DNA from 3 places in the Streptomyces similanensis genome. Region 3 is predicted to be linked to each of the others. Evidence: riboswitches for the same ligand, from Rfam matches in the RefSeq annotation. Region 3 holds a riboswitch; each other region holds the start of a gene.
The links. A riboswitch is a leader RNA that binds a small molecule or an ion and turns the genes downstream of it on or off. The one in region 3 is predicted to bind cobalamin.
Positions count from the first base shown of each region.

Region 1: linked by a shared signal. The riboswitch ahead of ABEB07_RS12475 (CoA-acylating methylmalonate-semialdehyde dehydrogenase) and the one ahead of ABEB07_RS01800 (ribonucleoside-diphosphate reductase subunit alpha) in region 3 are both predicted to bind cobalamin.
Region 2: linked by a shared signal. The riboswitch ahead of ABEB07_RS21755 (cobalamin biosynthesis protein) and the one ahead of ABEB07_RS01800 (ribonucleoside-diphosphate reductase subunit alpha) in region 3 are both predicted to bind cobalamin.

Region 1 is NZ_BAABKC010000037.1:236,098-245,594, forward strand. Features, by position in the region: gene ABEB07_RS12440 (glycoside hydrolase family 76 protein) at 1-1,429, shown strand, start outside; gene ABEB07_RS12445 (acyl-CoA dehydrogenase family protein) at 1,926-3,041, shown strand; gene ABEB07_RS12450 (PIG-L deacetylase family protein) at 3,038-3,868, shown strand; gene ABEB07_RS12455 (SAM-dependent methyltransferase) at 3,865-4,491, shown strand; gene ABEB07_RS12460 (glycosyltransferase family 2 protein) at 4,488-5,198, shown strand; gene ABEB07_RS12465 (GNAT family N-acetyltransferase) at 5,235-5,789, shown strand; gene ABEB07_RS12470 (nucleotide exchange factor GrpE) at 5,868-6,800, shown strand; cobalamin riboswitch at 6,951-7,124, shown strand; gene ABEB07_RS12475 (CoA-acylating methylmalonate-semialdehyde dehydrogenase) at 7,315-8,838, shown strand; gene ABEB07_RS12480 (acyl-CoA dehydrogenase family protein) at 8,845-9,497, shown strand, end outside.
Region 2 is NZ_BAABKC010000064.1:55,013-64,509, forward strand. Features, by position in the region: gene ABEB07_RS21750 (cobyric acid synthase) at 1-1,338, opposite strand, end outside; gene ABEB07_RS21755 (cobalamin biosynthesis protein) at 1,335-2,363, opposite strand; cobalamin riboswitch at 2,468-2,608, opposite strand; gene ABEB07_RS21760 (hypothetical protein) at 2,892-3,122, opposite strand; gene ABEB07_RS21765 (inorganic phosphate transporter) at 3,157-4,539, opposite strand; gene ABEB07_RS21770 (class II aldolase/adducin family protein) at 4,672-5,469, shown strand; gene ABEB07_RS21775 (alpha/beta hydrolase) at 5,559-6,686, shown strand; gene ABEB07_RS21780 (hypothetical protein) at 6,902-8,338, shown strand; gene ABEB07_RS21785 (ABC-F family ATP-binding cassette domain-containing protein) at 8,714-9,497, shown strand, end outside.
Region 3 is NZ_BAABKC010000006.1:29,933-39,429, forward strand. Features, by position in the region: gene nagB (glucosamine-6-phosphate deaminase) at 767-1,552, shown strand; gene ABEB07_RS01780 (GntR family transcriptional regulator) at 1,840-2,604, shown strand; gene ABEB07_RS01785 (DUF3311 domain-containing protein) at 2,782-3,045, shown strand; gene mctP (monocarboxylate uptake permease MctP) at 3,042-4,670, shown strand; gene ABEB07_RS01795 (GNAT family N-acetyltransferase) at 4,844-5,350, shown strand; cobalamin riboswitch at 5,413-5,549, shown strand; gene ABEB07_RS01800 (ribonucleoside-diphosphate reductase subunit alpha) at 5,671-8,070, shown strand; gene ABEB07_RS01805 (ribonucleotide-diphosphate reductase subunit beta) at 8,070-9,089, shown strand; gene ABEB07_RS01810 (hypothetical protein) at 9,002-9,274, opposite strand; gene ABEB07_RS01815 (helix-turn-helix domain-containing protein) at 9,368-9,497, shown strand, end outside.

The sequences.
Region 1 (9,497 bases), on a different contig from region 3:
GAGTTCCCTGCCGGCCGTGGCTCTGGCGGTGGCGTTGACAACGATGTCCATCGGCACCGCCGACGGTGCCGCGGCGCCCGCCGCCGACGCGGCCGTCTGCAACAAGTTCTGCGACACCCGCGACCCGGCGCTGAGCACCCAGGACCGGCAGCCCGTGAGCGCCGCTCTCCAGTCCCGCACGATCGTGCTGCACTTCGACGACGCCGATGCCATGGGCTGGGCGTCCATCGAGAAGGGAGCGGCCGGCGACCAGGTCTGGCTGGACCGCTCGATGGACGGCGGCCGCACCTGGACCGGCGGCAGCAAGCTCGGCGGCACCAGCGTGCCGGCCGGCGGCAGCGGCTGGCGCACGCTCATGTACAACGTTGACGACTGGAACAACGAGGGCGTCGGCGCGCTGCGCGCCTGCGGCCAGGTCGCCGGCAGCATCGCGTGCACGCCCTGGGCGCGGACCACCTGGAACGCCGGCGACCGGCGGACCGCGGTGGCCACCGCCTTGATGATGTCGTACGACCGCACCACCAAGCTCTTCGGCGGGAACGGCTGGTGGACCGCCGCCAACGCGCTGACGGCGATCATCGACAACGCCCGGGTCAGCGGCATGGGCAGCTACAAGTACGCGATCGCCGAGACGTACGACAAGAACCTCGGCGCGCAGGGCGGCTCGTTCACCAACGAGTACCTGGACGACACCGGTTGGTGGGGTCTGGCCTGGGTGGACGCGTACGACAGCACCGGGGACAGCCGCTACCTCAGCACCGCCCGCGCGGACGCCGACCACATGTACGCGAACTGGAACTCCGCCTGCGGCGGCGGCGTGCGCTGGAACACCGACGGAAACTACAAGAACGCGATCACCAACGAGCTGTTCCTGTGGCTGACTTCGGCACTGCACAACCGCATCCCCGGGGACACGGCGTACCTGAACGAGGCGAAGAACGAGTGGGCCTGGTTCCAGCAGAGCGGCATGATCAACGGCGACCACCTGATCAACGACGGGCTGAGCGACTCCTGCGCCAACAACGGCCAGCCCACCTGGACGTACAACCAGGGCGTCGTCCTCGGCGGGCTGACCGAGCTGTACAAGGCGACCGGCGACGCGAGCCTGCCCGCTGCCGCGCGCACCCTGGCGGACGCCTCCACCGTCAGGCTCCAGTCGGGCGGCGTGCTGCGCGAGCCCGGCGAGAGCGACTCCTGCACCGGCGACGGCCCCACCTTCAAGGGCGCCTACGTCCGCGGCCTGGGCAAGCTCAACTCCCAACTCGGCGACCACCCTTACACGTCGACGCTCAGCAGGTGGGCGAACGCCGCGTACACCAGCGACCGCAACGCCCTCGACCAGTACGGCCCGCACTGGGCCGGCGGCGGCGGGTCCACCGACTACGGCTGCCAGCAGAGCGTGCTCGACCTCCTCAACGCGGCCGGCTGACCCGGCCGGCCGAGAAGCCGCACCGGACTTGGACCGCCGCGGCGCGAAGTCGCCTCGACGACGATCTCGGGTCCAGCTTCGGGGCGAGCGCATCGACGCGCCCGCCCCACCACTCCCGCCGGCGTGCCATCGGCGACAGCACCGGACGGTGGCCGACCGGGGCCCGGGGCCTGGACCGTACGGCACATCCCGCGCCCCCGCTCTTCTCCTCCTCATCGGCCTCGCCGTCACGGCCGTGCTCGTCTCGTAAGGACACCTACACGCACGCCCCGGCAGCGCACGTGTGTCAAACCTTCGCCTCGGCCGTCGCAGCTCGTGGGTGTACGGCGGTGATCTGCGGGAACTGAGAAGCGCGGGCCCGCACGAGCGGGATGGGCCGACGACGGACGAGGCCGTCGGTCCGACTGCGGCCGCGGGCCCCGCACACGTTCGACCGCCGTACATGTTCGGCCTGCCGCGCAGTCGGCGGGCACTCACCGGATCAGGAGCGTCACCGATGCACGATGTGTCCCCGCCGCCGACGAGCGCCGACCCCCGCGCACGCGGCGCGGGGCAGGGCGACGATGTTCCGCGTGCCGAGGACGCCGAGCGCTTCGCCGCCTCCCGGAACCGCGCCGCGGCGGCCTTCGTCCGGTACGCCGACGCGCTGGCCGAGGGCGCCGTCGACTGCCCGCTGCCCGGCGCCGGCCGCACCGTCGCCCGGTTCGAGGCGCTGACCGCCGTCGCCCGGGAGGATCTGTGCGCGGCCCGGCTGGTGGAGGGCCACCTCGACGCCGTGGCGATTCTCGCCGAGCTGGCGGGCGAGCCCGTCCGTCCCGGGCAATACTGGGGCGTGTGGGCCGCCGAGCCACCAGGCTCGGGCCTGACCGCCACCCGGGTCGGAGGCGGCTGGTTCCTCAACGGCCTCAAGCGGTACTGCTCCGGGGCGCACAGCTGCACGCACGCCCTGGTCACCGCCCGAGCCGAGGACGGGCCACGGCTGTTCGCGGTCCGCACCGGCCTGCCGGACGGCCCGCCCGGGGCGGCGGAGGACGGTCACCGACCGCACACCGGGTGTCGGCCGGTCCCGGGCACCTGGGAGGCCGTCGGCATGGCCGGCAGCGACAGCCCCGACGTCCGCTTCACCGACGTGCCGGCCACCGCGGTCGGCGGAGTGGACGGGTATCTGCGCCGGCCCGGCTTCCACCACGGCGGGGTGGGCGTCGCCGCCTGCTGGTACGGCGGCGCGCAGGCGGTGGCGCGGGTCCTGTTCGACCGGGCCGGGCGGAGCGGCGATCCGTTCACCGACGCACACGTCGGCGCCGTCGACCTGCGGCTGCACGCGGCGGAGACGGTACTGCGCCGGGCGGCCTCGGACATCGACGCCGACCCGCTGGACGAGTCGGGCACGGCCGGGCTCCGCGCCCTGCGCGTGCGGTCGCTGGTGGCCGAGGCGTGCGCCGGGGTGCTGGACCACGTGGGACGGGCGACCGGGGCCGGGCCGTTGTGCCACGACGAACGGCACGCCCGTGCCACCGCCGACCTCGCCGTCTACCTGCGTCAGCATCACGCCGAACGGGACCTGGCCGCCCTCGGCGCGCAGGTGGCACGCGGCGCGGGTGAGGGCCGATGACCGTCTCAGGAAGCACCACGGACGGGCGGCGCCCCGGGCAGCACACCGGCTCGGCGCGCGACACCGGGCCGACAGCGCGTGAGACGTACGCCGATCCCATCCAGGCGCCCGGCACCGACGAGGAGTCCTGGCGGGCCTGGGACGGCTGGGCCCGGCTGCCGGAGTACACCCTGCCGACGGCGGGCCGCGTCGTGGTGGTGGCGGCCCATCCCGACGACGAGGTGCTGGGCGTGGGCGGCGCGCTCGCCCGGCTGGCGGAGGCCGGGCTGACGCTGACCGTCGTGTCGGTGACGGACGGCGAGGGCTCACACCCCCGCACCACCCGGCTCACCCCCACCCGGCTCGCGGACGTGCGCGCCCGTGAGCTGCGCGAGGCGCTGACGGAACTGGGCGCGGGCGGGGCCGAGGTGGTGCGGCTGGGACTGCCCGACACCGGCGTCGCCGACCACGAGGACCGGCTCGCGCGCGCACTGGCGGACCTGCTGCCGGGAGCCTCCCTCTGCCTCGCGCCGTGGACCGGCGACGTGCACGCCGACCACGAGGCGGCCGGCCGCGCGGCGCTGGCGGCCGCGCGGACCGCCTCCGTGACCTGCCGGCTGTATCCCGTGTGGATGTGGCACTGGGCGCACCCGGCCGATCCCCGAGTGCCCTGGGAACGCGCCGCCCGGATCCCGCTGCCCCCGGCCGCCCAGGACCGCAAACGTGCCGCGATCGACCGGTTCGCCAGTCAGATCCGACCGCTCGGCCCCGACCCGGAGGACAACGCCGTGCTGCCCCCGCACGAACTGGCCCACCACCTGCGCGGCTGGGAGGTGGTCCTCGGATGAGCGGGCCCGCCACGCCGGACGCGTACTTCGAGGCCATGTACCGGGACGCCCCGGACCCCTGGAGACTGGCGGAGCGCTGGTACGAACGCCGCAAGTACGACCTGACCGTCGCCGCCCTGCCCCTGCCCCGCTATCGGCGGGCCTTCGAACCGGCCTGCTCGGTCGGCGAGTTGACCCACCGCCTGGCGCGGCGGTGCGACTCCGTGCTCGCTTGCGACCGCGTCGGGTCGGCGGTCGAGACGGCCCGGCACCGCACCCGCGACCTGGCACACGTGGAGATCCGCCGGATGCTGCTGCCCGAGCAGTGGCCCGAAGGCTCCTTCGACCTGATCGTCCTGTCCGAGTTCCTCTACTACCTGCACGACACGGCACTCGACCGGCTGCTGGAGCTGGCGGTGCGGTCGCTGGAACCCGACGGCACGCTGGTCACCGTGCACTGGGACCACCCGGTGGCCGAACACCTGACGACCGGCGCCGGCATCGCCCGCCGTGTCGCCGCCCTGCCCGGCCTGGCCCTGCTCGCCGACCACCGCGAGGAGGACTTCGTCCTCCAGATCCACCAGAGGACCGGCCCCGAGGGGCGCCGGCCCTCCTCGGTCGCCGCCCGGGAGGGCCTGGTGTGAGCATCGAGACGGTCGCCGTCGTCATTCCGGCCCACGACGAGGAAGCCCTCCTGCCGGCCGCGTTGGCGGCGGTCGCGGTCGCCGCCGGCCATCCCGACCTCGCCGCCGTCCGGGTCCGCACGGTGGTGGTGGCGGACGCCTGCCGGGACCGCACCGCGCGACTCGCCCGGACCGCCGGAGCGCTGACCGTCGTCACCGACTCCCGCAACCCGGGACGCGCCCGGGACGCCGGTGTCCGGCACGCGCTGGCCCGGTACGCCGGACGCGGGGGCGGCGTCTGGATCGCCACCACCGACGCCGACAGCACCGTGCCGCCCGACTGGCTGGCGTACCAGCTGGCCCGGGCCCGGGAAGGCTGGCAGGCGGTGGTCGGCACCGTCGTCCTGCCGTGCTCCTCGCCGCTGGCCGCGCCCCACCGTGCGCTCTACGAGACGAGCCGCCCCACGGACGGCACCACGTGGCATCACCCGCACGTGCACGGCGCCAACCTGGGTGTGCACGCCGCCGCCTACCTGGACGTCGGCGGCTTCGCACCGTTGGAAACGGGCGAGGACCGCGCGCTGGTCGACGCCCTGGAACACCGGGGCCACCGGGTGCTGCGCACCGCCCTGTGCCCGGTCCTCACCTCACCCCGTCTGCACGCCAGGGCCCGCGACGGCTTCGGCGCCTACCTGGCGGCGATGCCCCGCGCGGCGACCACGAGTTGACCCGTGTTATCGCATCGCGTGATACACCTCCATGTCATGGACGATCTGGTGACCGAGCGGCTCGTGCTGCATCCGATGACCGTCGGCGAAGCCGAGCGAGTGGTGGCGGGCGAGCCGGCCGGCGGCGCCCGATGGGCGTCCGGATACCCCACCGACGGGGACGTGTTCGCCGCCGAGCGCTTCCTGAACGCCTGCGCGAGCACCGGTGCGCCACAGCCGTTCGGCGCCTACGAGATCCGTCGCCGCGAGGACGGCCGGGCGATCGGCGGCCTGGGCTTCCACGGACCCGCGGCCGCCGACGGCAGCGTCGTGATCGGCTACGGCCTCGTCCCGGCGGCCCGAGGCAAGGGCTACGCCTCCGAAGCGCTGCGCGCCCTGCTGCTGTTCGCCCGGTCACGCGGCGTCACCCGCGTGCAGGGCGACGCCGACCACGACAACATCGCCTCCCAGCACGTCATGACGGCAGCCGGCATGCGACCGGCCGGACAGGACGAACGCGTCAGGTACTTCGAGATCACCTGGCCCGGCACGACCGCCGAGGAGGAGCGAAAGGCGGTACCGCCCGGACGCCGTCGGCGTAGGAACGGCTGACCTCACCGGCGCGCGTCCGTCGGGCGACTGCCCCCGGCCACCGAGCCGGTCCGCCCTGGATGCCGCTACCCTGCCCGGATGGATGAGGAGCGGCAACCGGTGATGGATGAGGAGCGGCAACCGGTCGACGCCTACGAGCTCTTCGTGGCGCTGCGGGACCACGGAAGCGCCCCGGATGCCTTCGAGACGGTGGTGACGCCGTGGCTCGCACGCGCCTCGCCCGGCTATCCGGCTCGGCTGGCGAAGGCCGCGCAGTGCCTGTGCGATGACGGCTTCGACGGGCCGGCGACTCTCCGCGAGGACATGAGCTGGGAGTTGTACGCCCTCAGCCGGGTCAGCGACGTGCTGCTGCTGGCCCAGCAGCCGCCTTACGAGGCGGGAGGCGAGGTGCCTTGGGCCCACCGGCTGCACCCGCTCGATCAGTGGCCGGCGCTCGGCCTGGAGCAATACCTGCGCCTGTTCGCCCGGTTGGGGCTGGTGGCGTTCGAGGAGACGGGCACGTTCGACCCCTTCCTGCACGAGATCGTGGAGGTCGAGCAGGCGGCGGACCCCAAGGAGCCCGTGCGCGTCACGGAGGTGGTCTGGCCCGGTCTGTGGCTGGGGCCGCTGCTGTTCAGCCGTGCGGGAGTGCGTGTCCGGGCCGGTGCGCGGCACGCGGAGCGCGGCGTGGCCGACCGCTCCCCGCTCTACTGGACCTTCCTGCGCCGCCACCGGCCGACGGTGGACGAGTCCCACGGATGGGGCCACAACTCACAGTGGCGCACCGGCTTTCGCCTGGACCTGCGGACGCAGGCGGGCAGACGCGTCAACGCGGACGGACACCAGGACATCGACGACGCCGAAGGGAGCCTCGGCCCCAACGAGGCGCTGCTGACGCCGGCCGAGCGCCGTGAACTGGTGCGCCATCGCTGCCTGCTGCGCCCACCCGAGAACGCGGCCGCACTCGCCGCGGACGCCTCCTGGGAGGCGGACCTCTACCCGTTCGACTGGCGGCTCCCTGCCTCCGAGTAATCCGGTCGCGCGCCCCGCCGACCCCGCGCCGCGTCTCCGGCCGACCGCACACGGCCGCCGCCCTCTCGGCTCTCCCGCAGGCGCGGGGCGAGTGCGGTCATCCACAACGCCGCCCGCGGGGATGGATTTACTAGGACGCCCAACTATATAGTCGTGACCAAGGCCCGCGGTGCAGGGAAGCCGGTGTGATTCCGGCACGGTCCCGCCACTGTGACCGGGGAGTACGCCGTCGAGCGGTACGCCACTGACGAGCTGGATGTCGGGAAGGCGGACGGCGCGCGCTGATCCGGGAGTCAGGATACCGGCCGCGGGATGTTCCGTGTTTTCCACGAGGATGGAGCTGACACGCATGGCACCGGTGTGTACCCACGACCCTGGTGAGCCCGCCGTCTGACGGGGCTTTCGGCCATACGCGATCTCGTGCCCCCGGCACCCGTCCGTACGCCACCCGTGTGCGGACGCGGGCCCGGGCGCGCCATCCCGGATCCCTCCTTCCTGACGAGAGCAGGCAGTCATGGCCCGCGAGCACGAACGCGCCCCCGTGCGCGAGTTGACGCACTTCATCGGCGGCAAGCACACCCCGGGAACATCGGGAGCCCACGGCGAGGTGTACGACCCCAACACCGGCGAGGTCCAGGCCCTGGTGCCCCTCGCGAACCGCGCGGAGACCGAGGCGGCGATCGCCGACGCCGTCCGGGCCCAGCCGGAGTGGGGCGACTGGAACCCGCAGCGCCGCGCCCGCGTCCTGCTGAGGTTCCTCCAGCTGGTGGAAGGAGAGCGGGACGCGCTGGCCCGGCTGCTGTCCGCCGAGCACGGCAAGACGGTCGCCGACGCGCACGGCGACCTCCAGCGCGGCCTGGAGGTCGTGGAGTTCGCCGCCGGCATCCCGCACCTGCTCAAGGGCGAGTTCACCGACAACGCCGGCACCGGCATCGACGTCCATTCGCTGCGCGCCCCGCTGGGCGTCGTCGCCGGCATCACCCCGTTCAACTTCCCGGCCATGATCCCCCTGTGGAAGGCCGCCCCCGCGCTGGCCTGCGGCAACGCCTTCCTCCTCAAGCCGTCCGAGCGCGACCCTTCGGTACCGCTGCGACTCGCCGAACTCTTCCTGGAGGCGGGTCTGCCGCCCGGCGTCCTGAACGTCGTCAACGGAGGCCGCGAGAGCGTCGACACCCTCCTCGAAGACCCCCGTGTGGCGGCCCTCGGCTTCGTCGGCTCGACTCCGGTCGCCGCGCACGTCTACGCCACCGCCGCCGCCCACGGCAAACGCGCCCAGTGCTTCGGCGGCGCGAAGAACCACATGATCGTGATGCCCGACGCCGACCTCGACCAGGCGGTGGACGCCCTCATCGGCGCCGGATACGGCTCGGCCGGCGAACGCTGCATGGCGATCTCCGTCGCCGTCCCGGTCGGCGAGGAGACCGCCGACGCGCTCGTGGCCCGGCTCAAGGAGCGCATCGGCACGCTGCGCATCGGCCGCGGCGACGACCCCGAGGCCGACTTCGGCCCCCTCGTCGGCCGGGACGCCGTCGACCGGGTCCGCTCCTACGTCGACCTGGGCGTCGAGGAGGGCGCCGAACTCGTCGTGGACGGACGGGACTTCGTACTGCCCGGCCACGAGAGGGGCTTCTTCGCCGGAGCCTCCCTCTTCGACCGGGTGACTCCTTCGATGCGCGTCTACCAGGAGGAGATCTTCGGCCCCGTCCTCTGCGTCGTACGCGCCGCCGACTACGAGGAGGCCCTGCGCCTGCCCAGCGAGCACGCCTACGGCAACGGCGTGGCGATCTTCACCCGGGACGGCGACACCGCCCGCGACTTCACCCGGCGGGTGAACACCGGCATGATCGGCGTCAACGTGCCCATCCCGGTCCCGGTCGCCTATCACACCTTCGGCGGCTGGAAGCGGTCCGGCTTCGGCGACCTCAACCAGCACGGACCGGACGCCGTCCGCTTCTACACCCGCACCAAGACGGTCACCTCGCGCTGGCCCGCAGGACTGCGGGAAGGCGCCAGCTTCACGATCCCCACGATGGGTTGAGCCACGATGACCAGCACCCTGCTCACCGAGGACCAGCAGGCCCTCGTCGAGACCACCCTCGACTTCGCCCAGGACCACCTGGCCCCGCACGCCCTGGACTGGGACCGCGACAAGCACTTCCCGGTGGACGTGCTGCGCAAAGCGGCCGGACTCGGCCTCGGCGGCGTCTACGTCCGCGAGGAGTCCGGCGGCTCCGGACTCAGCCGCGCCGACGGCGTCCTCGTCTTCGAGACCCTGGCCACCGGCTGCCCGGCCATCGCCGGCTACCTCTCCATCCACAACATGGTCGCCTGGATGATCGACCACTACGGCGACGCCGCCCAGCGCGAGCGCCGGCTGCCGCGGCTGTGCGCGATGGACGACCTGGCCAGCTACTGCCTGACCGAACCCGGCGCCGGCTCGGACGCCGCCGCCCTGACCACCCGGGCCGTCCGCGACGGCGAGGAATACGTGCTCACCGGGGTCAAGCAGTTCATCTCCGGCGCGGGCGCCTCCCAGCTGTACGTGGTCATGGCCCGCACCGGCGGCGAGGGCGCCGACGGGGTGTCCGCGTTCCTCGTGGACAAGGACGACGCCGGGCTCTCCTTCGGACCCGACGAACGCAAGATGGGCTGGAACGCGCAGCCCACCCGCCAGGTCGTCCTGGACCGGGTGCGGGT
Region 2 (9,497 bases), on a different contig from region 3:
CAGGAACGCGCGCCGGAAGCCGTCCGACTCCAGCGAGCCGTGCCAGTGCGTGCCCCACACCGCGCCGACCCGGCAGCCGTCCAGGCTGTGTCCATCGTCATCGCAGATGAACGCGTCTCCGCCCTCGACGGTGGCCACCCCGTGGTGGATCTCGTACCCCTCGACCGGCTCGCCGAGGGCCCGGCCGGCCGGCCGGGTGAGGGTCTTCTCGCGGGCGAACCGCACCCGCACGGGCAGCAGTCCGAGGCCGTCGACCGCGCCGGCGCGCGACTCGACCTCGTCCTCGATGCGCTCGCCGAGCATCTGGAAGCCGCCGCAGACGCCGAGCACCGGCCGTCCCTCGGCGGCCCGGCGCGCCAGGGCGTCCGCGAGGCCCCGCTCCCGCAGCCACCGCAGGGCGCGGACCGTGCCGCGGGTGCCGGGGACCACGACCAGGTCCGCGTCGGCCAGTTCCTCCGGGCGGTCCACGAACCGCACCACGACGCCCGGTTCGGCGGCCAGCGCGTCCACGTCGGTGAAGTTGGACATCAGCGGGATCGCGCACACGGCGACGCGCAGCACGTCCTCGCCGACCGGCGGGGCGACGACCGACTCCCGCACGGCGCCGCGCAGGGAGACCCGGAGACCGTCCTCCTCGTCGATGCCGAGCCCGTGCCGGAACGGCAGCACGCCGTAGGTGTGCCGTCCGGTCAGCCCGCGCAGCATGTCGAGGCCCGGTTCGAGCAGGGTGACGTCGCCGCGGAACTTGTTGACGAGGAACCCCGCGACCAGCTCCTGGTCCTCGGGGGACAGCAGGGCGAGGGTGCCGAAGAAGGAGGCGAAGACGCCGCCGCGGTCGATGTCGCCGACCACGAGCACCGGCAGCCGCGCGCCGCGCGCGATGCCCATGTTGACGATGTCGGTGCGGCGCAGGTTGATCTCCGCCGGGCTGCCCGCCCCCTCGCAGATCACCGCGTCGTACGCGCCCCGCAGCTCGGCCAGGCAGTCCAGCACGGTGCCCAGCAGTTTCTGCTGGCGCCCGCCGTGGTAGCCGCGGGCGCTCAGCTCGCCGACCGGCTTGCCCAGCAGCACCACCTGGCTGCTCTGCTCGCCGCCCGGCTTGAGCAGCACCGGGTTCATCAGCGCGGTCGGCTCGATCCGGCACGCCTGCGCCTGCATGGCCTGCGCCCGGCCGATCTCGGCGCCCTCGCGGGTGACGAAGGAGTTCAGGGACATGTTCTGCCCCTTGAACGGCGCGACCTTGACGCCCTGGCGCACCAGCCACCGGCAGATCCCGGCCGTGACGACGCTCTTCCCGGCGTCGGAGGTGGTTCCGGCGACGAGCAGACCGCCGCTCATGAGGTACGTCCCTTCGTCACGGGGGTGCGCGGGCGGCGACCGCCGCCCGGTGCGGGGGCCGAACGGAGGCCGCTCGCCGCCGGGGTGCGCGGGAGACGGGCGCCCAGCAGGCGCGCGCCGGCGCAGGCGCCGAGCGCGAGCCAGCTCACGCGCCGGGAGAGGCGTACGGCCCGGTCGATGTCGGCCGCCCGGACGGCGCGTCCGCCGCCGTTGAGCACCGGCCGGTGCTCCACCCGCCCCGCGTACGACAGCGTGCCGCCCAGGCGCACGCCGAGCGCCCCGGCGAAGGACGCCTCGACCGGCCCGGCGTTGGGGCTCGGATGCCGGCCGGCGTCGGCGCGCCAGGCCCGTACGGCCCCGCGCGGATCGCCGCCGGCCACGGTGGCGAGGACGGCGGTCAGCCGCGCGCCCGGCCAGCCGGCCACGTCGTCCAGCCGGGCGGAGGCCCAGCCGTAGCGCAGGTGGCGGGGCGACTTGTGGCCGACCATCGCGTCGAGCGTGTTGACCGCGCGGAACCCGAGCAGACCCGGCACGCCCGCGACGGCGCCCCAGGTGAGCGCGCCGACCACCGCGTCGGAGGTGTTCTCGGCGACGGACTCGACCACGGCGCGGGCGATCCCGTCGGCGTCCAGCGCCTGCGGGTCGCGCCCGCACAGGTGCGGCAGCCGCGCCCGGGCGGCCTCGATGTCGCCGGACTCCAGCGCGCGGCCGATGGCGCGGGCCTCGTGGGCCAGCGAGGTCCCGCCCACGACGGCCCAGGTGGCGACGCCGGTCAGGGCGGCGGAGGCGGTGGGGGAGGTGCGTACGGCGCGGGCGGCGACGGCGCCCAGCGCGGCGGCGCCGCCCGCGCACACCGCGGTGTGCAGAGCGCCCCACCCGCGGTGGTCCCGCCACAGCACGCGTTCCACGGCGCCCGCGGCACGGCCGAACGCGGCGACCGGGTGCCCGCGGCGCGGATCGCCGAGGAGGAGGTCGCCGAGGAGGCCGGCGGCGGCGCCGTACGCGAAGACGCGCTCGGCACCCATCGGGTCAGCCCGCCGCGAGGACGGTCAGGGGGTCGTCGCTGGTGACTCTCGGTCGGCAGCCGCGCATGGCGATATGTCCTCACTCAGGGTGTCCACGCCCTGGTTCGACGAGACCGGCGGTGAGAGTTCCTGGCTCCCGGGGGTTTCCTCCCCGGTCACAGTGGCGGGACCGCGCCGGATTCGCACCGGGCTTCCTCTCCTGCCGCCGTACATGGCCCCGGCAGTCCACCACGCCCCGCGAACACCCGTCAACTTGCCGTTGACCTGCGTCGTACGACTGAGATGAGGCCCACACCGGCCCCGCGCGACGGCGTGCCCCGGCGTGCCCCGGCGCGCGCCCGCGCACCCGTCGTCCCGCGCCTCCCACCCCGCCGCTCCCGCACCTCCCACCCCTTCGACGCGGGCCCGCCCCGGACAAGGCTCCGCCCCGCGCGGGCCGCTGGGTGGCGGTCCCTGCACGGGGCGGGGGAGGAGGCTGAGGGGCCGGTCGGGGCGGCGGCGTCGGCCGCGGCGGTGACCGGCCCGGGGTCAGCCCTTGCCCATGATCAGGTAGATGCCGTAGCCCACCGCGGCGGCGCACGCCGCGAAGCAGACGTAGGCGCCGGTGACGGCGAGCGTCCCGCCGCCCGCACCGGTGGCCACCGCCCGCTCACGGCGGGAGAGGCCGGCGATGCCGAGGGTGAACAGGGCCACCAGGCCCACGGTGGCCACGAGGCTGACGCCGAAGACGGAGCCGAGGGCTGCCCAGTCGATCTTCATGGTGATGCTTCCTTGGGGGACCGGTGTGCGGGACTCAGACGGTCGCGGCCGGCGGTACCGCCGCGCTCGCGGGGGTCGCCGACGGCGTCGGGTCGATACGGGGCGCGGACGCCGGCGCCGGGATGGTCGCCGCGAGGTCCTCGGTGAGCAGGCCGGCGGCCGTGGCCGGGACCGCGCCGAGCGGGGCGGCGAACGCCGCGGCGGGGGCGCCGACGGCCTGGGCCGGGATCCCGGGGACCGGGGCGGCCGGGGGCGGCGCCACGGCGGCGATCGCCTGGGTCACCACGCCGGCCGGCTCCTCGGACCCGGCGCCGGTGACGTTGGTGTGGTCGACGACCTGGCGGCGGGAGATCTTCCAGATCGCCGCGGAGGAGGCGACGAGGAACACGGCGACGAGCGCGGTGCCCCAGTCGCCGAGGCCCGTCACGGCCTCCGCGCCCGCGCCCACCAGCGCGGCGGCGGGCAGCGTCAGCACCCAGGCGATGGCCATCCGGCCCGCGGTGGACCAGCGGACCACGCCGCCCTTGCGGCCCAGACCCGCGCCCATCACCGAACCGGAGACGACGTGCGTGGTGGACAGGGAGAAGCCCAGGTGGGAGGAGGCCAGGATGGCGGCGGCCGAGCTGGTCTGGGCGGCGAAGCCCTGCTGCGGCCGGAGGTCGGTCAGGCCCGAGCCCATGGTGCGGATGATGCGCCAGCCGCCGATGTAGGTGCCGGCCGCGATGGCCAGGCCCGCGCAGAGAATCACCCAGGTGGGAGGGTTGGAGCCGGGGGCGATGGCGCCGCCGGCGATCAGGGCGAGGGTGATGATGCCCATCGTCTTCTGCGCGTCGTTGGTGCCGTGGGCCAGCGAGACCAGACCGGCGGAGGCGATCTGCCCGACCCGGTGGCCCTTTTCGGCCGCCTTGCCGTTCGCCCCGCCGTCGCCGTTCCCGCCGATGGCATACGACAGCCGGGTCGCGGCCAGCGCGGCCAGGCCCGCCACGATCGGGGCGGCGACGGCCGGGATCATGACCTTGGTGACCAGCACGTCGCCGTGCACCGCGCCGATGCCGGCGGAGGCGACGGTGGCGCCGATCAGACCGCCCATGAGGGCGTGCGAGGAGCTGGAGGGGAGCCCGACCAGCCAGGTCAGCAGATTCCAGAGGATCGCGCCGACCAGGGCGGCGAAGATGACCTCGGGACGGATGCCGGCCTCGTCGACGAGGCCCTTGGAGATCGTGTTCGCGACCTCCACGGAGAGGAAGGCGCCCACCAGGTTCAGCGCGGCCGACATGGCCACCGCGACCTTGGGCTTGAGCGCGCCGGTGGAGATGGTGGTGGCCATCGCGTTGGCGGTGTCGTGGAAACCGTTCGTGAAATCGAACGCGAGTGCGGTTATCACCACGATCGCGAGGATCAGCGAGAAGCTTTCCATTTACCCAGGCAATCGTTCGAGCGTCATTGGCTCGTTGAACGTAGGTAACCAGGGTGAACGGAAGATGAACTGGCGCGGTATGGGCGGTGTCCGATTCTGTTGCACACTTCACACCGCTGGCAGGATCGCCCCATGGCTGAAGAACGCGACGAGGGACGGCCCGGCGCCCGCCCGGAACACGACGGAGAACGGCCCGGCGAGCGTCCGCGACGCGACGGACGACGGCCCGGCGAGCGTCCGGGACCGGACGGCCGCCGCGAGGTCCGTGCCGAGGAGGCCCGCGCCTGGCGCGAGCTGGTGGCGGCCGCGCGCCGCACCGTCGCCGACGGACTGGTCGTCGGCACCTCGGGCAACGTGTCCGTCCGGATCGGCGACACCGTCCTGGTCACCCCGACCGGCGTGCCGTACGACCGGCTCACCCCCGACGACGTGACCGGCGTCGACCTCGACGGCCGCCAGGTGCTCGGCTCGCTCGCGCCGACCAGCGAACTGCCCACGCACCTCGCCGTCTACCGCGCCACCGACGCGGGCGCCGTCGTCCACACCCACGCCGTGCACGCCACGGCCGTCTCCACCCTCGTCGCCGAGCTGCCGCTCGTCCACTACATGGCGGGCGCGCTCGGCGGACCGGTGCGGGTCGCCCCGTACGCGACGTACGGCACCGAGGAACTGGCCGGAAACGTGCTCCGCGCCCTCGACGGCCGCTCCGGCTGCCTGCTCCAGAACCACGGCGCCCTCACTTACGGCGCCACCCTCGACCAGGCGTACGACCGCACCGCCCAGCTGGAGTGGATGTGCCGCCTGTGGCTGACCGCCTCCGCGATCCCCGGCCGCACCCCCTCCCTGCTGACCCCGGAACAGCTGGAACAGGCCACCGGACGCCTGCGCGGTTACGGCCAACGCCCGCGACCCGCGCCCGCCGAGGGATGAACCCCGCGCATCCTGGAACCCGCAGGGGCATGTCACTCCGACCCTTCCTTCCGCTGGCCGGTGAGCCGGTACACCGTGACACTGGTCCTGTGCGCACAGTCAAAGCGACGGCCGCGGCCGTCACCGCGGCCCTGGCGGCCGGCGCGGCGAGTGTCGCCGCCGGCCGGCTCGCCAGCGACGCCGCGCTCAAGGCGCCCCCGGGCCGCCCTTTGCCCACCGACCACCGCCTCACCGTGCACGGCACGGCCGACGGCCAGATCACCCTGACCCGCGACCTGGCCTCCCTGCGCCCGGGCGTCTACGGCCTGGCCGGCAACGGCTCCCACGCCATCGTCGGCCCCGTCCTGGACGGCGCCCCGCACCTGCCGGACACCGTGGTGCGCCGCCTCGACCGCGTCACCCACGGCGAGCTGCGCCCCCGCGACAAGGTCTGGCTCACCCCCAACCTGTACGTGGGCGACCCGCACGCCGCCCTCGGCCTGCGCTACGCGGAGGTGGAGATCCCCGGCGAGCTGGGCAGCCTGCCCGCCTGGTTCGTGCCCGCCGTCCGCGAGACCTGGGTGATCACCGTGCACGGCCTGGGCACCACCCGCGAGCTGCCCCTGAACATCATGGAGTTCCTGCACCGCAGACACTTCCCGGTGCTCGACCCGGCCTACCGCGGCGACCTCGGCGCGCCCCGCTCCCCGGACGGCCTGAGCCACCTCGGCCAGACCGAGTGGCGCGACCTGGACGCGGCGATCCGCTACGCCGTACGGCACGGCGCCGAACGGGTCGTCCTGCACGGCTGGTCCACCGGCGCCACCATGGCGCTGCACGCCGCCCTCCACTCGGAGCTGCGCGACCGCGTCTCCGGCCTGATCCTGGACTCGCCGGTGCTCGACTGGGAGACCACCCTGCGCGCCCTGGCCAGGGCGCGGCACACCCCGCACGCCCTGCTGCCGCTCGCGGTCCGCGCCGCCCAGGGCCGCACCGGCCTGCACGCGGACCGGGTCGCCGGGGCCGCCGACGCCGCCCGGCTCACGGTGCCCACCCTGATCTTCCACGGCCCCGGCGACGAGGTGGCCCCCTGGCGCTTCTCCCGCCGCCTCGCCGAGCGGCGCCCCAATCTCATTGCCCTGCACACGGTCCCCGACGCCCCGCACGGCGCCCTGTGGAACGCCGACCCCGAGGGGTACGAGGAGGCGCTGCGCCGCTTCCTCACGCCCCTGATGTGACGGCCGGCGCGACGGCCGAGCGGCGGTTCCGCTCCCGGCCGCCGCGCCGGCCGGACCCGCCCGCGCCGAGGCCGTCCGCGGCGCCCCGATCCCCGTACCGCGCTGGCCGGTTCGCGCCGTTTCGCACGCCGTGCCGACCCCTGCGTTGGCCATCCCCGTCGCCCGCCGTGACATTCCGTTTGGGTTTTCGGACCGTCAACCGGAAGACTGCACCTGTGACGTCCCGTATCCCGCGCGACTCCAGGCTTCGACTCGTCCGCCCACGACCCCTGGCCGCCGCCCCCCGAGCCGTGAACCAGCGGCGCTCGCGCCGCCCCGCGCCCCGCCCGCCGGAGGGCACACCGGCCCCCGCGGAGCTGGCCAGAATGGCGCGCTCCGGCCTGGCCGGAGCGGCCCGCGTCGCCCGCTGGGCCGACGCCGCCCTCGGACCCGGCCGCGCCGGCGCGACCGCCGACGGCAAGGCCACCCTCTCCGCGCACACCGCCGACCGCGCGGCCGACGAGCTGGGCCGCACCGCCGCCCAGATCCGCGCCGACTGGGACACCGCCCGCCTGGCCGGCCTCATCGAGGTGCACGGCGACAGCGCCCGCCCCGGCTGGCGGCTGCGCGCCTGGGACCGCGACGACAGCGCCGTGCTGCGCGGCTGGGTGGCCCTGTTCGACGCCTGGTCGCTGGCCTGCCCCGAGCCCGCGGAGCACGAGGCCGCCGCCGTCGCCGAGGTCGTCTCGGCCATGCCGCAGGTCCTCTCCTTCCTCCAGCTCTCGGCCGGCCCCGTCCCGGTCGAACAGCTCCTCGACCTCCTGGAGCAGCGCGTCACCGAACTGCGCACCGCCCGCTGCGAGGTCCCCTACGACCGGCGGCTCGAACCCGCGGGACCGCCCGCCCCGGTCCCGGCCGGCACCACCGCCCCGGAGCCCGCCGCGAACGACGCCCCGCTCGCGCCCCTGCTCGACTGGGCGCTGCGCGCCCTCGCCTCCGTCGGCGCGCTCACCTACGGCGACGGCCAGGCCACCCTCACCCCGCTGGGCAGCTGGGCGGTCTGGGTGAAGCTGGAGCAGATCTGCGTCGCCGCCCAGAGCCCCGCCGGGAACATCGAGCAGGCCGCCGAGGACATGCTGCGCGGCTGCGCCCAGCTGCGCCCGAACGCGGCCCGCGCCGAGTACCGCGCCTGGCTCGCCGCCCGCCCGGTCGGCAGCGCCGTCGCCGAGCTCCTCGCCGCGGCGCGCGGCGAGGACGCCCTGCTGCGCGGCCTCGCCTTCGAGGCGCTGCGGGTCGTCGGCGCCCCCGCCGAACCCGACGTACGGGGCGTCCAGGACGAGCCGGCGCTGCGGCCGTACGCACTGCTGTGGCTGGCCGAGCACGACGGCGTCGACCCGGAGGACGCGCACGAGGTCCTCACCCGCCAGGAGGCGACCTGGCTGTGGGTGGACACCGCCGCCGCCGTCGCCGACCACGGCGAGGCCCCGATGCTGGTGCGGCACCTGGAGGCCGCCGTGCAGCCCACCGTCCCGGCCCTGCTGGACGAGGTACGGGCGGTCGGGCACCCGCGCACCGTGCAGGTGCTGGTCGCGCTCGCCGCCGCGCACCCCGACCCGGCCCTGGCCAAGGCCGTCCGCCGGGCCGCCTTCCAGGTCCACACCGGCGGCAGCTGACCCGGAGCGCCGCCGGCCGCGGCGGAGGGCGGCGTCCCGGCGCGCGTGCCCAGCGGCGCCGGACAGCGGCCGGGGCGCTCGCCCGCGCCCGCGTCCGCCGTGCCGATCACTCCCTCGCGACCCGGTCTCGTGACCCGGTCCGGGCCGAGGAGCTTCCGGCCGGCCGCCCGGTGTGGTCCCGGTCACCGACGGTGCCCGGCGGCGACGCGGAACGCCCGGCTCCGGGCGTCTTCGCCCCACGCCCGCGCAAACACCGGGAAAAACCGCTTGCGGCCCCCCGTTAGACTGTTCCGCATGGCCATTCTCCTCGCGCATTAGACCAGCGGGAACGTCCTCAGCCGTCCATCCCGCCCCCACCCGCCCTGGAGTCTGTCCGTGATCTCCGCTTCCGGCATCGAGCTGCGCGCCGGTGCCCGCATCCTCATCGAGAACGCCACCTTCCGCGTCGCCAAGGGCGACCGCATCGGTCTGGTCGGCCGCAACGGCGCCGGCAAGACCACCCTCACCAAGTGCCTGGCCGGCGAGGGCATCCCCGCCGCCGGCACCATCACCCGCTCCGGCGAGGTCGGCTACCTCCCGCAGGACCCGCGCACCGGCGACCTCGACGTGCTCGCCCGCGACCGCGTCCTGTCCGCCCGCGGCCTGGACGTCCTGATCCGCAAGATGCGCGAGAACGAGCAGCGCATCGCCAACGGCCAGGGCTCCACCCGCGAGAAGGCCCTGCGCCAGTACGAGCGCCAGGAGACCGAGTTCCTCACCAAGGGCGGGTACGCCGCCGAGGCCGAGGCCGCCACCATCGCCGCCGCGCTCAACCTGCCCGACCGGGTGCTCGGCCAGCCCCTGCACACGCTCTCCGGCGGTCAGCGCCGCCGTATCGAGCTGGCCCGGATCCTGTTCTCCGACGCGGACACCCTGCTGCTGGACGAGCCGACCAACCACCTCGACGCCGACTCGATCATCTGGCTGCGCGACTACCTGAAGACCTACCGCGGCGGCTTCATCGTCATCTCCCACGACGTGGACCTGGTCGAGACGGTCGTCAACAAGGTGTTCTACCTGGACGCCAACCGCTCCCAGATCGACGTCTACAACATGGGCTGGAAGCTCTACCAGCAGCAGCGCGAGGCCGACGAGAAGCGCCGCAAGCGCGAGCGCGCCA
Region 3 (9,497 bases):
CGCGGCCACGGAACGGCTCCGGAGACACCCGCGGGCCGCGGCGCCTGAGAGGGACCCTCAGCCCTCCCGGCACCGCAGCCCGGAGCAATATCGGCCGTGGGGTGTGCGGTCCCGGTCGGCCGAAGGATGAGGAGCCGGAGCAGTCAGGGCAGAGAGCACCGGTTCCTCGGTCCGTCCTCCTGTGCGGGGAGGACGGAGGCTCGTGCGTTCGTGTGTCGCTCGCGGGCGGTGCCGCTCGCGGTCCGCCGTTCGAGGACTTCTCCTCGATTCTGGACTAGACCACTTGTGCCTGTCCATGAGCGGGGCGGTGTTCGTCGCCCTTTCTCGGCCCTTCCCGGCCCTTCCCGCCGATCGGACGGACCGGTACGGGTCGGATGCGGTCACCGGCCGGACGCCGGAACGTCACCGGGGAGCAGCCTAGCCCGCCCGGCTCGGCCGCGGGGCCGCCGGACGGTGGCAATTTCCGCGAGTCCCCCGGCCGCCCCCCTCTCACGCCCCCGCGCGCCGCTTGCGCGCCGCCGCACACCCGCCGCTCCCCGGCCGTACGTCCGCCGCGGGCGTCCTTGATCGCCGCACCGCCGGTCCGGCCCGGTCTCCCGAGCCGGACCGGCCCGGGAGACCTTGATCGATACGTCGTCGGAACGGTGTGTCGGGGGCGTCGGAGCCCGCGCCCCGCAAGGGCCGTTCTGCTAGATTGGTCTAAACCACAGGCCCCTCGACCGGGTCCGGTCCTCTCTTCGGTTCTCCTCAGATCGGCAGGCCCAGCGTGGAAGTTGTCATCGTTCCGGACGCCGCAGCGGGCGGCGAGCTCATCGCCGAGGCCATGGCGCGGCTGCTGCGGCGCAAGCCCGACGCGCTGCTCGGCGTGGCCACGGGTTCCACCCCGCTCCCCGTCTACGAGGCGCTGGCGGCCAAGGTGCGCTCCGGCGCGGCGGACGCCTCGCGGGCCCGGATCGCCCAGCTCGACGAGTACGTCGGACTGCCCGCCGACCACCCCGAGTCCTACCGCTCCGTACTGCGCCGCGAGGTGCTGGAGCCGCTGGGCATCGGCATGGAGGCGTTCCTCGGACCGGACGGCACCGCCGAGGACGTGCAGGCGGCCTGCGAGGCGTACGACCGGACGCTGGCCGAGGCCGGTGGCGTCGACCTCCAGCTGCTGGGCATCGGGACGGACGGGCACATCGGGTTCAACGAGCCGTGCTCCTCGCTCGCCTCGCGGACGCGGATCAAGACGCTGACCGAGCAGACCCGGGTGGACAACGCGCGTTTCTTCGACGGCGACGTCGACCAGGTGCCGCACCACGTCATCACCCAGGGCATCGGCACCATCCTGGAGGCCCGGCACCTGGTGCTGCTGGCGACCGGCGAGGGCAAGGCGGACGCGGTCGCCGCGACCGTCGAGGGCCCGGTCGCGGCGGTCTGCCCGGCCTCGGCGCTCCAGCTGCACCCGCACGCCACGGTGGTCGTCGACGAGGCCGCCGCCGGCAAGCTGAAGCTCGCCGACTACTTCCGCCACACCTACGCCAACAAGCCCGAGTGGCAGGGCGTCTGAGCGGCGCCGCCGCCCCGGACGCACCGGCGCCGGCCCCGCAGCGGGGGCCGGCGCCGTCGTCCGTCGCCTCCGGCGGGGCCGCCCCGGCTCCCGCCCGCCGCCCGCCCGGCCCCGCGGGACGCCGTCCCCATGTCGGACGTTGGACTAGACCAGCCTGGGTCACGGCGGTATACAGAGGAGATCACGGAGCGTGCGGGTGAGCACCCGGCGCGAGAAGCCGTGCCACGATGTGAGCCGTGGCCGATGGGATGTCGGCCGCTTCGGCACCCGAGCCGGGAAGGCGGAGCATGAGCACCGACGTCAGCAGTGCGGAGAACGAGGGTGGGGCGACCGTCCGTACCGCGCGCGTGCCCAAGTACTACCGTCTGAAGAAGCATCTGCTCGACATGACCCGGACACAGGCGCCCGGGACGCCGGTGCCGCCGGAGCGCACGCTGGCGGCCGAGTTCGACACCTCGCGCACCACCGTGCGCCAGGCGCTCCAGGAACTGGTGGTCGAAGGCCGGCTGGAGCGCATCCAGGGCAAGGGCACCTTCGTCGCCAAGCCGAAGGTCTCCCAGGCGCTGCAACTCACCTCCTACACCGAGGACATGCGCGCCCAGGGCCTTGAGCCGACCTCGCAGCTGCTGGACATCGGCTACATCACCGCCGACGACCGGCTCGCCGAGCTGCTCGACATCACGGCCGGCGGCCGGGTGCTGCGCATCGAGCGGCTGCGGATGGCCAACGGCGAGCCCATGGCCATCGAGACCACCCATCTGTCGGCCAAGCGCTTCCCGGCGCTGCGCCGCAGCCTGGTGAAGTACACCTCCCTCTACACCGCTCTCGCCGAGGTCTACGACGTCCACCTCGCCGAGGCCGAGGAGACCATCGAGACCTCGCTGGCCACCCCGCGCGAGGCCGGGCTGCTCGGCACCGACGTGGGCCTGCCGATGCTGCTGCTGTCCCGCCACTCGCTGGACCGCGCGGGCGAGCCGGTGGAGTGGGTGCGCTCGGTCTACCGCGGCGACCGCTACAAGTTCGTCGCGCGCCTGAAGCGCCCGGTGGACTGACCCGGCGGACCGGGCCGCCGGCCGGACCCGGCCGAGTCCGTTCGACCGCGCCGGCCGGCCGTGCGCGGCGGACGTCAACCGGTATGCGGACAAGGGGTTCCGTTTCCTCGGCGCCGTGACCTAGATTGCCTGCGCATCGCACCGATGGTCTGGGTCAGCGAGGGGACGGAGCCGCACATGTCAGATGCCTCAGGAGCCGGCGGAGGGGCGGTGACGCCCGTGCGGGTCGTCATCGGCCTCTGCCTCGTCGCCCCGTTCGTGGCGATGCTGTGGGTCGGTTCGTACGCGAAGACCGACCCGGCGTTCATCGGCATCCCGTTCTTCTACTGGTACCAGATGCTGTGGGTGATCATCTCCACGATCCTCACGGTGCTCGCCCACCGGCTCTGGCAGCACGACCAGCGCGCCCGCGCGACCCGGAAGGACGGTGCGGCGCGATGAAGGACGGCGTCAACGGCGTCGCGCTCGGCGTCTTCATCTTCTTCTTCGTCCTGGTCACCGCCATGGGCTTCCTCGCCGCCCGCTGGCGCCGCGCCGAGAACGAGCACAGCCTCGACGAATGGGGCCTGGGCGGCCGGTCGTTCGGCACCTGGGTCACCTGGTTCCTGCTCGGCGGCGACCTGTACACGGCGTACACCTTCGTGGCCGTGCCCGCGGCGATCTACGCGACCGGCGCGGCCGGCTTCTTCGCGGTGCCGTACACGATCCTGGTCTACCCGCTGATCTTCACCTTCCTGCCGCGCCTGTGGTCGGTCTCGCACCGGCACGGGTACGTGACGACCTCCGACTTCGTGCGCGGGCGGTTCGGCTCCAAGGGCCTGTCGCTGGCGGTGGCGCTCACCGGCATCCTCGCCACCATGCCGTACATCGCGCTGCAACTGGTCGGCATCCAGGCGGTGCTGGACGTGATGGGCGTCGGCGGCGGCGAGAACACCAACTGGTTCGTCAAGGACCTGCCGCTGCTGATCGCCTTCGGCGTGCTGGCGGCGTACACGTACTCCTCGGGGCTGCGCGCGCCGGCGCTGATCGCGTTCGTGAAGGACGCGCTCATCTACATCGTCATCGCGGTCGCGATCATCTACATCCCGATCAAGCTGGGCGGCTTCGACGACATCTTCGCCAAGGCCGGCGACGCCTTCGCGCAGACCAACCCGGCCACCGGCAAACCGCGCGGCGCGGTCGTGCCCGGCGAGGCGAACCAGTGGACGTACGCCACGCTCGCCCTGGGCTCCGCGCTGGCGCTGTTCATGTACCCGCACTCGATCACCGCGACGCTGTCCTCGAAGAGCCGTGAGGTGATCCGCCGCAACACCACGATCCTGCCGCTGTACTCGCTGATGCTGGGCCTGCTCGCGCTGCTGGGCTTCATGGCGATCGCGGCGGGCGTGAAGGTGCAGAACGGGCAGCTGGCGATCCCGCAGCTGTTCGAGGACATGTTCCCGGACTGGTTCGCGGGCGTGGCCTTCGCGGCCATCGGCATCGGCGCGCTGGTGCCGGCCGCCATCATGTCGATCGCGGCGGCGAACCTGTTCACCCGCAACATCTACAAGGACTTCATCAAGCAGGACGCCACGCCGAAGCAGGAGGCCCAGGTCTCCAAGATCGTGTCGCTGCTGGTGAAGGTGGGCGCGCTGGTCTTCGTCCTGACGATGGACAAGACGGTCGCCATCAACTTCCAGCTGCTGGGCGGCATCTGGATCCTCCAGACCTTCCCGGCGCTAGTGGGCGGCCTGTTCACCCGCTGGTTCCACCGCTGGGCGCTGCTCGCCGGCTGGGCGGTCGGCATGGTCTACGGCACGCTCGCGGCCTACGGCGTCGCCTCGCCGACCCAGAAGCACTTCGGCGGCTCGGCCAAGGAGATCCCGGGCATCGGCGAGATCGGCTACATCGGCCTGACGGCGTTCGTGCTCAACGTGGTCGTCACGGTGGTCCTGACCTTCGTCCTGCGGGCGCTGAAGGCGCCCGAGGGCGTCGACGAGACCAGCCCGGAGGACTACGTCAAGGACGCGGGCGACCCCGGCGTCGCGGTGGAGCTGCCCCCGGCCACGGCCGGCAGCGCCCACTGATCCCGCACGGACGCTTGAAGGGCCGCCGGAGCACTCTCCGGCGGCCCTTCGCCGTCCCCGTGCGCCACGACTCCGGACGGATGCCGTGGGCACGGCCCCGGACGGCCCCGGGCGGCCTCACGGCGCCGGAAAACCAGCGGTCCGCCGTCGTGCAACTGCGGCAGACTCCGCACATGGACATCGTGGTGCGGCGGGCCGAGCCCGCGGAGTACGGGGTGGTCGGGGAGATCACCGCTCGGGCCTATCTGCGGGACGGGCTGCTCGACTTCGGGGAGGACGACGCGTATCTCGGGGTGCTGCGGGACGTGGCCGGGCGGGCCGCCGCGGCCGAGGTGCTGGTGGCCGTGCGGGACGGCGGCGTGCTCGGCGCGGTCGCCTTCGTGCCGTCGGGCGGCGCCATGGCCGACATCGCCGGACCCGGGGAGGCCGAGATCCGGATGCTCGCGGTCGATCACGCGGCCCGCGGCCGGGGCGTCGGGGAGGCGCTCGTACGGGCCTGTGTCGACCGTGCGCGGGCCACCTCGGGGTGCGCACGCCTGGTCCTGTCCACCCAGCCGACGATGCACGCCGCCCACCGCCTCTACGAGCGCCTCGGCTTCGCGCGCACCCCCGACCGCGACTGGAAGCCCCTGCCGGACCTCCTGGACCTCTCCCTGCTCACCTACGCGTTGCACCTCTGACACGCTGCGCAGTCACCACGACACTACATATGGGGGTGGCTCCCTCACCCGGCACAAGATGTATGCTCGTGCTCGCTGTCGTCGCAGGGGAATCCGGTGCGAATCCGGAACTGTCCCGCAACGGTGTACACGTACACATGTGCCCTTATGGCCGGGTACGTGCGTCAGTCCGAGGACCTGTCGACAGTGCGCCCGGCCGTCCGGTCCGGGTGCCGACGTCCGGGCCTCGTGGAATGGGCCGGTGGACGCGACGCCGCGTGCGCTCGTGTACTGCCGCATGCCCTCGGCGAGGCCCCGTGCCGAGCGAGGGAGAGCCCCAAGTGACCATCGCGCCTGCGGATCCGGCTTCAGTCGTCCACCGCCTGGAGACCGACGGTCCCGGTGCCGCGCTGCTGCGGACCCTGACCGAGCTGACCGCCGACCTCCCCGACGCCGACCCCGGCCGGGTCGCCGCCGCCGCGCTGCGCGGCCGCTCCGCGCACGCCGACGAGGCCGAGCTGCGCGAGCTGGCCACCGAGGCGTCCGCCGGGCTCATCTCCGAGGACCCCGCCTACTCGCGGCTGGCGGCCAGGCTGCTGACCCTCGCCATCCGCGCCGAGGCCGCCTCGCAGGGCGTCACCCGCTTCACCGAGGCGATCACGGTCGGCCACCGCGAGGGGCTGGTCGCGGACCGCACCGCCGCGTTCGTGCGGCTGCACGCCGCGCGGCTCGACGCGGCCGTCGACCCGGCCGCCGACGACCGCTTCGGCTACTTCGGCCTGCGCACCCTGCACAGCCGCTACCTGCTGCGGCACCCGATCACCCGCAAGGTGATCGAGACGCCCCAGCACTTCATGCTGCGGGTGGCGAGCGGCCTCGCACAGGACGACACCGCCCCTTCCGTGGACGAGGTCACGGCGCTCTACGGGCTCATGAGCCGCCTCGACTACCTGCCCTCCTCCCCCACGCTCTTCAACTCCGGCACCCGGCACCCCCAGATGTCGTCCTGCTACCTGCTCGACTCCCCGCAGGACGAGCTGGACAGCATCTACGACCGCTACCACCAGGTCGCCCGCCTCTCCAAGCACGCCGGCGGCATCGGCATCGCCTACTCCCGCGTCCGTTCGCGCGGTTCGCTGATCCGCGGCACCAACGGCCACTCCAACGGCATCGTGCCGTTCCTGAAGACCCTGGACGCCTCGGTGGCCGCCGTGAACCAGGGCGGCCGGCGCAAGGGCGCGGCCGCGGTCTACCTGGAGACCTGGCACTCCGACATCGAGGAGTTCCTGGAGCTGCGGGACAACACCGGCGAGGACGCCCGCCGCACCCACAACCTGAACCTGGCGCACTGGATCCCGGACGAGTTCATGCGCCGGGTCGACGAGGACGCGCGGTGGTCGCTGTTCTCGCCCGCGGACGTGCCCGAGCTGGTGGACCTGTGGGGCGCGGAGTTCGACGCCGCCTACCGCGCGGCCGAGGCGAAGGGCCTGGCCAGGAAGACGATGCCGGCCCGCGAGCTGTATGGCCGGATGATGCGCACCCTGGCGCAGACCGGCAACGGCTGGATGACCTTCAAGGACGCCGCCAACCGCACCGCCAACCAGACGGCCGAGCCGGGCCACGTGATTCACTCCTCGAACCTGTGCACGGAGATCCTGGAGGTCACCGACGACGGCGAGACCGCGGTGTGCAACCTGGGCTCGGTCAACCTGGGCGCGTTCGTGCGCGCCGGGGACGACGGGAGCGACGGGAGCGAGGGTGCCATCGACTGGGAGCGGCTGGACGAGACCGTCCGCACCGCCGTGACCTTCCTGGACCGCGTGGTCGACATCAACTTCTACCCGACCGAGCAGGCGGGCCGCTCCAACGCCCGCTGGCGGCCGGTCGGCCTGGGCATGATGGGCCTCCAGGACGTCTTCTTCAAGCTGCGCCTGCCCTTCGACTCCGCCGAGGCGAAGGCCCTGTCCACCCGGATCGCCGAGCGGATCATGCTCGCCGCCTACGAGGCGTCCGCCGACCTCGCCGAGCGGCACGGGCCGCTGCCGGCCTGGGAGAAGACCCGCACCGCCCGCGGCGTGCTGCACCCCGACCACTACGACGTGTCCCTGACCTGGCCCGAGCGGTGGGCGGCGCTGCGCGAGCGGATCGCCGCCGTCGGCATGCGCAACTCGCTGCTGCTGGCGATCGCGCCGACCGCCACCATCGCCTCGATCGCGGGCGTCTACGAGTGCATCGAGCCGCAGGTCTCCAACCTGTTCAAGCGCGAGACGCTCTCCGGCGAGTTCCTCCAGGTCAACTCCTACCTGGTGAACGACCTGAAGGCGCTGGGCGTGTGGGACGCCCGCACCCGTGAGGCGCTGCGCGAGGCCAACGGCTCGGTGCAGAGCTTCGCCTGGATCCCGGCCGAGGTGCGGGCGCTGTACCGCACGGCGTGGGAGATCGGGCAGCGCGGCCTGATCGACATGGCCGCCGCCCGCACCCCGTTCCTCGACCAGGCCCAGTCGCTGAACCTGTTCCTGGAGACGCCGACCATCGGCAAGCTCTCCTCGATGTACGCGTACGCCTGGAAGCAGGGTCTGAAGACGACGTACTACCTGCGTTCGCGCCCGGCGACCCGGATCGCCCGCGCCGCCCAGGGCCAGACCCGCGCCCAGGCGCCCCTTCCCGTCCAGCAGGCGGCCGATCCGGACGCCGTCGCCTGCTCCCTCGAAAACCCCGAGTCCTGCGAGGCATGCCAGTAATGACCACCGACCGCTCCACCCAGAACCTGCTCGACCCGGGCTTCGAACTGACCCTGCGCCCCATGCGCTACCCGGACTTCTACGAGCGCTACCGGGACGCCATCAAGAACACCTGGCACGTCGAGGAGGTCGACCTCCACTCGGACGTCGCCGACCTCGCCAAGCTCACCCCGGGCGAGCAGCACCTCATCGGCCGTCTGGTGGCCTTCTTCGCCACCGGCGACTCGATCGTCGCCAACAACCTGGTGCTCACCCTCTACAAGCACATCAACTCCCCGGAGGCGCGCCTGTACCTGTCGCGCCAGCTGTTCGAGGAGGCCGTGCACGTCCAGTTCTATCTGACGCTGCTGGACACCTACCTGCCCGACCCGGACGACCGGGCGGCGGCCTTCGCGGCGGTGGAGAACATCCCCTCCATCCGCGAGAAGGCGGAGTTCTGCTTCAAGTGGATGGACTCGGTCGAGAAGCTGGACCAGCTGGAGTCCCGGTCGGACCGCCGGCGGTTCCTGCTCAACCTGATCTGCTTCGCCGCCTGCATCGAGGGCCTGTTCTTCTACGGCGCGTTCGCCTACGTCTACTGGTTCCGCAGCCGGGGCCTGCTGCACGGCCTGGCCACCGGCACCAACTGGGTGTTCCGCGACGAGACGATGCACATGTCGTTCGCCTTCGACGTGGTGGACACCGTCCGCAAGGAGGAGCCGGACCTCTTCGACGACCGGCTGGAGCAGCAGGTGACCGACATGCTGCGGGAGGCCGTCGAGGCCGAGCTGCAGTTCGCGCGCGACCTGTGCGGTGACGGCCTCCCGGGCATGAACACCGAGTCGATGCGGCAGTACCTGGAGTGCGTCGCCGACCAGCGGCTGACCCGGCTCGGCTTCGCTCCGGTGTACGGCTCGGAGAACCCCTTCTCCTTCATGGAGCTCCAGGGGGTTCAGGAGTTGACCAACTTCTTCGAGCGGCGTCCGTCGGCGTACCAGGTGGCGGTGGAGGGCACCGTCGACCTGGACGAGGACTTCTGAGACCGCTGCTGTCGCTGTAGGGCCTCACGGGCTTCCTGGTCCGCGTGCTCCCGCCGCGCCTGCCTGATCTGGCGGTCGATGCGCTTGTCGCGCACGACGCCGAGGGCGGCGGGGAGCGCCATCAGGACCAGGAGTCCGAAGGTCGCGAGGAGTCCGATCAGGGCTTCGATCTGGTCTGTGTTCATGTCCTCCACTCTCGCGCCGGATCCCTCCGGCCGTGAGTGGCAGGACTGCCGCACATCTTCAAATTCCTGCCACTGGTAAGGCACACTGGCCGCATGCTGGAGAACGTGGCCGCCGTCCTGCTCGACGGTGTGCATCCCTTCGAACTGGGCGTCGTCTGCGAGGTCTTCGGGATCGACCGCAGCGACGACGGCCTGCCCGTCTACGACTTCGCCGTGGTCTCCG